Alloalcanivorax dieselolei B5: one gene and its partner. The protein of the gene in region 2 interacts with the protein of the main gene of each other region in a pairwise test. Links are inferred from orthologs where the notes say so. Each region holds a gene or a part of one and is shown on either strand. Other genes may lie near its edges. The genes, in order: B5T_RS05340 and sfsA.

What was found.
Region 1: the proteins of sfsA (region 2) and B5T_RS05340 interact in binary tests that used the Escherichia coli proteins (3 or more experiments, as listed by UniProt). The link is inferred for Alloalcanivorax dieselolei B5 from one-to-one orthologs.

Annotation. Positions count from the first base shown.
Region 1 is NC_018691.1:1,169,651-1,172,947, forward strand. What follows is about bases 168-3,146. They hold B5T_RS05340 (glutamate-5-semialdehyde dehydrogenase), read right to left. Parts: upstream 2,296-3,146; coding sequence 1,039-2,295; downstream 168-1,038. Other genes in these bases: nadD (nicotinate-nucleotide adenylyltransferase), read right to left, coding at 168-949; B5T_RS05345 (class I SAM-dependent methyltransferase), read right to left, coding at 2,369-3,146. Outside these bases: rsfS (ribosome silencing factor), read right to left, coding at 1-159; more of nadD, read right to left, coding at 149-167; more of B5T_RS05345, read right to left, coding at 3,147-3,226. UniProt on the Escherichia coli protein: Catalyzes the NADPH-dependent reduction of L-glutamate 5-phosphate into L-glutamate 5-semialdehyde and phosphate. The product spontaneously undergoes cyclization to form 1-pyrroline-5-carboxylate.
Region 2 is NC_018691.1:4,250,459-4,253,775, reverse strand. What follows is about bases 202-3,200. They hold sfsA (DNA/RNA nuclease SfsA), read left to right. Parts: upstream 202-1,339; coding sequence 1,340-2,062; downstream 2,063-3,200. Other genes in these bases: B5T_RS19010 (Rieske (2Fe-2S) protein), read right to left, coding at 3,019-3,200; B5T_RS19015 (serine/threonine protein kinase), read right to left, coding at 2,057-3,022; B5T_RS19025 (aminotransferase class I/II-fold pyridoxal phosphate-dependent enzyme), read left to right, coding at 202-1,343. Outside these bases: more of B5T_RS19025, read left to right, coding at 168-201; more of B5T_RS19010, read right to left, coding at 3,201-3,317. UniProt on the Escherichia coli protein: Binds to DNA non-specifically. Could be a regulatory factor involved in maltose metabolism.

The DNA of each region.
Region 1 (3,297 bases), 3.1 Mb from region 2 along the record:
CGCCAGTGCTTTGACGTGGCGGTTGGAGGTGCCGCTGGCGATGACCATATCGTCCGCCACACTGGTGAGCTCGCGAACATCCAGGTGGGTGACGTTGCGTGCTTTCAGTTCTTCGAGCGCGTCGAGTACCAGATCCAGCAGAGAGGTATCAGAACTCATGGGGCCTCATTGTTTCCATTGTATTGGCGTCGGTGTTGGTAGTGACGTCGGTGTTGGTAGTGGCGTCGATGTCGGAGCCGGGTTCGGTGATTCCGGGTGCCGCCGGGACAGCGGATGTCCGCACATTATACAAACCATGGCGGCGGATATGCGCTTCCACCACCGGGGTCAGGGCACGGCATTGTCCCCGGTACTCCAGTGCCTCGCGGATGGCGGTGGCGGAAATGTCCATGTGCGGATGCGTCAGCATCAGCCGGCGCCCCGCCGGGAGTGCCTGCAGCAGGCGTGGCCGGCCCCGCGGAAAGGCCTTTTCCACCGCCGGCAGCGGTGCTGGCGCGCCGGGGCGAGGCACCACCGCCAGATGGCACAAGGCGGCGAAGCGACGCCAGCCGTGCCATTGATGCAGGCTGGCGAAGCTGTCGGCGCCGATCATGAACACCAATGGCCGCCGCCGGCCAATGAGGCGGCGAAAGTGCTGCAACGTCAGATGAGTGTAGGACGGGCCGGCCTGGCGCAACTCCCAGTCATCCGCCAGCAGGGCCGGATGTCCGGCACAGGCCAGACGCACCATGGCCAGGCGCTCGCCGGCGTCCGCCAGGGGCTGGGGCCGGTGTGGCGGTACCGCATTGGGCAGCAACCGCACCGGCGCGTTACCGAGCGCCTGGGATACGGCCAGGGCGGCGCGCACATGAGCACCGTGAACCGGGTCGAAGGTGCCACCGAAAAGAATCAGCGGCTTCACGCCGCTGATTTCGGATGTCGGACGTCGCACGTCGGACGCTTTAAACATGAAGTCTTCCGGCAAGCGGGGGAAGCGAATGTCCGTTGGCGGAAATTCGATTCGTTTTCTGCGGCAAACCCGGCATCGTAACGGCGGCCTTACTGGCGCACATGCCCGTCGCCCAGTACCACCCATTTTTGACTGGTCAGCCCTTCCAGACCCACCGGGCCCCGGGCATGGAGCTTGTCGGTGGAAATGCCGATCTCCGCGCCAAGGCCGTATTCGAAGCCGTCGGCGAAGCGAGTGGAAGCGTTGACCATCACCGAGCTGGAATCCACTTCGGCGAGAAAACGCCGTGCCCGGGTGTAATTCTCGGTGATGATCGCCTCGCTGTGCTGGGAACTGTAGCGATGGATGTGATCCATGGCCTGATCCAGATCATCGACGAGGCGAATGGCCAGAATCGGCGCCAGATACTCTTCTTCCCAGTCGCTTTCGGTGGCGGCGGTAATGTCTTTCAGCAGCGCCCGGGTGCGTTCGCAGCCACGCAACTCCACACCCTCTTCCCGGTACATCCGGGCCAGCTCCGGCAGCACCGTGGCGGCGATGTCCTGGTGCACCAGCAGCGTTTCCATGGTGTTGCAGGTGCCGTAGCGCTGGGTCTTGGCGTTGTAGGCGACTTTGATCGCCTTGTCGGCATCGGCGTCCACATCGATGTAGGTGTGGCAGTTGCCGTCCAGATGTTTGATCACCGGCACCCGGGCTTCGCGGCTGATGCGCTCGATCAGGCCCTTGCCGCCGCGGGGAACGATCACGTCCACGTATTCGGGGTGGGTGATCAACTCGCCCACGGCGGCACGGTCGGTGGTTTCCAGTACCTGTACCGCGGTTTCCGGCAGGCCGGCGGCGGCCAGACCCTGACGCAGGCAGGCGGCGATGGCCTGGTTGGAATCAATGGCTTCGGAACCGCCACGCAGAATCGCTGCGTTGCCGGATTTCAGACACAGGGCCGCCGCGTCGATGGTGACGTTGGGGCGGGATTCGTAAATGATGCCGATCACGCCCAGGGGCACGCGCATGCGGCCCACCTGGATGCCGGAGGGACGATAGCTCAGATCGGTGATCTCTCCCACCGGATCGGCCAGCGCGATAACCTGCTCGAGCCCTTCCACCATGCCCTCGAAGCGCGCCGGGGTCAGTTCCAGGCGATCCAGCAAGGCCGCGTCCAGGCCATTGTCGCGGCCCCGCGCCAGGTCGCCCTGGTTGGCGGCGAGAATGGTGTCACGGTGCTCGCGCAACGCCCCGGCGATGGCCATCAGGGCGTTGTTCTTGTCACCGGCGCTGGCCCGGGCCATGGCCCGGGCGGCGTCGCGGGCGTGCTCGCCCACGTTGGCCATGTACTGCTGGATATCCATGTGTTCTGTCATGCCGTGTCGATCGGAAGCCCCATAGTATAGGTGCAGGACGACAGCGGCGAAACCGGCGCCTTCACGCCGGCCCGGTGCGGGCTTCCAGGACCCGTACCATCGGGGTGCGGCGGGTGCGCGGAATGGGCAGTTGCTGGTAGTAATCCGCCGGGTCGTGAATGTCGAGGCCGTGGAAACCGAGGGTGCGAAAGTGGCTGCGGCTCTCCTCGTCGGAATCGAAATGGAAGCTGACCTGGCTGCGGGACAGGACTCCGAGCAGGCCGCCCAGGGTTTTCAGGGTCCGCTGGAAACGGCGATTGGCGTAGAGCGGATAGTTGTCGGTGAGATAACGGCCATCGGGAAAGCCGGCCAGTGACGCCGCCAGCCGTTGCCAGAACGGGCTGATCGAGGCCAGCGAGAAATAATTGATCAGGCCTTCGGTGACCACCGCCACCGGCTTGTCCGGGTCGAAGCGGGCCAGCAAGGCGGGCACGCTGTCATCGCCCTGTTCCAGCAGAATATTCACGGTTTCCACCCGGTGCCGGTCGCCAAGCGCCCCCAGCCGTGCTAGCAGCCGCCGTTTGCGCCGGGCCATGTCCGGCAGATCCGCTTCCACATAGGTGATGCCGGAGTGCTGCTGACGAAAACGACAACCGCGTGGGCTCAGACCACAGGCGATTTCCAGAATCTGCACGTCCGGATAGCGTTGGATCAGTGACTGCAGGCGGGCGTTGATGAGGTAATGGCGTTGCAACAGGAAAGTGCGGATATTGCCGCCCAGCAGTTGTTTGCCCGCCGCCTCGAAGGGGGTCATCGCATGGTACAGCAAGGCCCCGACGGGGGTCTGGAAAGCCGCCGAGGAAAGCCCGTTCCGCACCCATACCTGGCCGGTATAAAGAGCAGTAAAGCTGATCGAAGAGGTGTCCAGACGCTGCGGCATGGTTCTTTCCTGGCGACGATGGAATCCGGTTCATGGACCCTAGCAGAGTGGCGGGCTCCGAGCGGGCCAAT
Region 2 (3,317 bases):
GGAGCCCGTCAATAGTGTAATCTTCGACCTTACCGCGTTACTGCCTGCCATGCCACTGTTGGCGATGGCAGTCAACCCGGTGGGCTTTCCCTCGCCCGGCGGCGTTTCTTGACGCCACGAAACCACGGGATTATAGCCACAACATAGCGACAGAAAAGGGGTTTTTCTTGACCGATTTGCAAAGAATTTCCCGCCTTGCCAACACCGTTCCGCCTTTTCACGTGATGGCGTTGCTGGAGCGGGCCCAACAACTGGCGGCCCAGGGCCGGGATATTATCCACCTGGAGGTGGGGGAACCCGACTTTCCTTGCCCGTCGCCGGTGATGGCGGCGGCCCGCCACGCCCTGGATCTGGGACAGACCCGGTACACGCCGGCGGCGGGGTTGCCGGCATTGCGTGAGATCATCGCCGAGGATTACCGCGACCGCTTCGGCGCGCAGGTGGATCCGGCCAGAATTGTGGTCACACCGGGGGCCTCCGGTGCCTTGCAGCTGGCTTTGGGGGCGTTGCTGGACCCCGGCGATGGCGTGTTGCTGTGTGATCCGGGTTACCCCTGTAACCGCCAGTTCGTCCGTATGTTTGGGGGTATACCGCAGCCCATGCCGTTACAGGCGTCGACGGGATTTCGTCCCAGTGGCGAGATACTGCGCTGCGCCTGGGACAAAACGACCCGGGCCGCTGTGGTGGCCAGCCCGGACAATCCCACCGGCAATCGCATCCCGGCCGGGGAATTGAATGACTGGGCGCGGTGGTGCCGCGAGCGTCAGGGCACTTTGATCGTCGATGAAATTTACCAGGGGCTCTGCTACGGCGCCGAAGCGGAAACCGTATTGGCGCATGGCGACGCCGCCTGGGTCATCAACAGCTTCAGCAAATACTTCGGCATGACCGGTTGGCGGCTGGGGTGGTTGGTGGCGCCGGAGGCGGCGGTGCCGGCGGTGGAGCGGCTGGCGCAAAACTGGTTCCTGGCTCCGGGCACGGTGGCGCAACATGCGGCCATGGCGGCGTTCAGCGAAGACACTCTGGCTATCGCGGAGCAGCGCCGGCAGCTGTTGGCTCGGCGCCGTACCCTGTTGCTGGAGGCGTTACCGGGAATGGGGCTGCCGGTGGTCGGTGACAGTGAAGGCGCCTTCTATATCTACGTGGATGTCAGCGCCCACACCCGGGACAGCTTCGAACTTTGCCGGCGCTTGCTGGAAGAAGCGGGCGTGGCGGTAACGCCCGGGCTGGATTTTGGTGAGACCCACCAGCCCGAGCGATACATTCGTCTCGCCTACACCTGCGACGAGGAGCGCTTGCATCAGGCGCTGGAGCGTCTGGCCCGCTTCCTGGAGAGGCAATGAAGTTCGATCCCCCCATGCAGGCGGTGACCCTGTTGCGCCGCTACAAGCGTTTCCTGGCTGATGTGCGTCAGGCTGACGGCAGCGAGATCACCGTGCATTGTCCCAACACCGGTTCCATGAAGCATTGCGTGCTGCCGGGCCGGGAACAGGCGGCGTTGATTTGCGACAGCGGCAACGACAAACGCAAGTATCGCCACACACTGGAAGCGGTGCAGGTGGCTCATGGCCACTGGGCCGGGGTCAATACCGGTCGTCCCAATACCCTGGTGGCCGAAGCCATCGCGGCAGGTCGGGTGCGGGAACTGGAACCGGGCGCGGGGGTGTTGCGCGAGATCACCTTCGGTGACAGCCGTTTCGACCTGGCCCTGGGTGAGCGCACCGCTCCTCATACTTTCATTGAAGTGAAGAACGTCACTCTGGGGCCTGGCCCCGACGATCCCGACGATGGTGTCATCGCCTTTCCGGACTCGATCACCGAACGCGGTCAGAAGCATTTGCGGACACTGATGTCGGTGGTGGCATCGGGCAAGCGGGCGGTGCTGTTCTTCTGCGTACAGCATTCCGGCGCGTTGGCGGTGCGCCCGGCGGATGAAATCGACGCCCGTTACGGCGAGCTGTTGCGAGAGGCGGTGGACAAAGGCGTGGAAGTATTGGCCTGGAAAACCACGATGACCGAGGTCGAGAATCGGCTGGAGACCCGTTTGCCCCTCAAGTTATGACAGCCGTTGAACCTGCTCCGTCATGGTGGTGACCCGGTCCTGCCAATAGCGGGGGCTGTCGAACCAGGGGAAGGCGGGAGGAAAGGCTGGATCGTCCCAGCGCTGAGCCAGCCAGGCGTCATGGCAGATCATGCGGCGGATGCGCAGCGGTTCGATCAGCACGCTCTGATCCCAGGGAAAGGGCAGAAACAGCTCATAGCCACGGGCCACGACCTGCAGTTGATGGCGTTGCTCTTCCTGTTCACCGGAAAGCAGCATCCACAGATCCTGCATGGCCGGCGCCCGCACGCTGTCGTCCAGGTCGACGAAGTGAGGGCCGCCTCCGATTTCACCGTACTCGCGCCAAAGGATGTTGCCGCTGTGGCAGTCGCCATGAACGTTAAGCAGGGGGAAGTCACGACCCGCCAGATGGGTTCGCAGTCGCGCCACCAGAGTGGCGGTCAGGTCCCGGTATTGGCCCCGGTAGTTCAGATCCACCACCTCTTCGGTGAGCTGGGCGGCGGCTTTTTCGATGTCGGTAATCACGTCCAGGGTGGGGCGCTGCCGGTAGGGACGGTCGTTGCCACACGCATGCCAGCGCGCCAGGGTCCGCCCCAGTTGCTCGAGATGAGCGTCATTGGCCAATTCCGGCGCATGACCGCCGGCGCGGGGGAAGATGGCGAAGCGGAAGCCGCCATGCTCGAACAAAGTGCGGCCGTCCCGTTGCAAGGGCGCCACTACCGGCAAGTCCCGTTCCACCAGAAAGAGACTGAAACGGTGCTCCTCCAGGATCTGTTCGTCGCTCCAGCGCTGAGGGCGGTAGAACTTGACGATCACCGGCGGCCCTTCTTCCTGACCGATCTGATAGACCCGGTTCTCGAAGCTGTTGAGCGCCAGCAAGCGGCCGTCGGTGAGAAAGCCGACGCCATCCAGGGCGTCCAGCATGAGATCCGGGGTCAGATGGTCGAAGGGATGGCTCATGCCGGTTGCGGTACCTCGCCCAGCCAGATTTGTTCCTCTCGGACTTCCAGGGGGACCGCCAGCAGGGCATCGCCACTGCAGGGGCCGGACAGGCAATCGCCGGATTCGATTTCGAACAGGGCGCCGTGATTGGCGCAAATGAGAAACTGATTGTCACTGTCGAGGAACTGATCCGGCATGAAATTCAGCTCGATTCCCAGGTGCGGGCACCAGTTCAGGTAGGCATGGAACTGCCCGTCCCGTTTGACGATCACCACCGGCTGGTCATCCACCTGGAATTCCCGGGCGCTGTCGT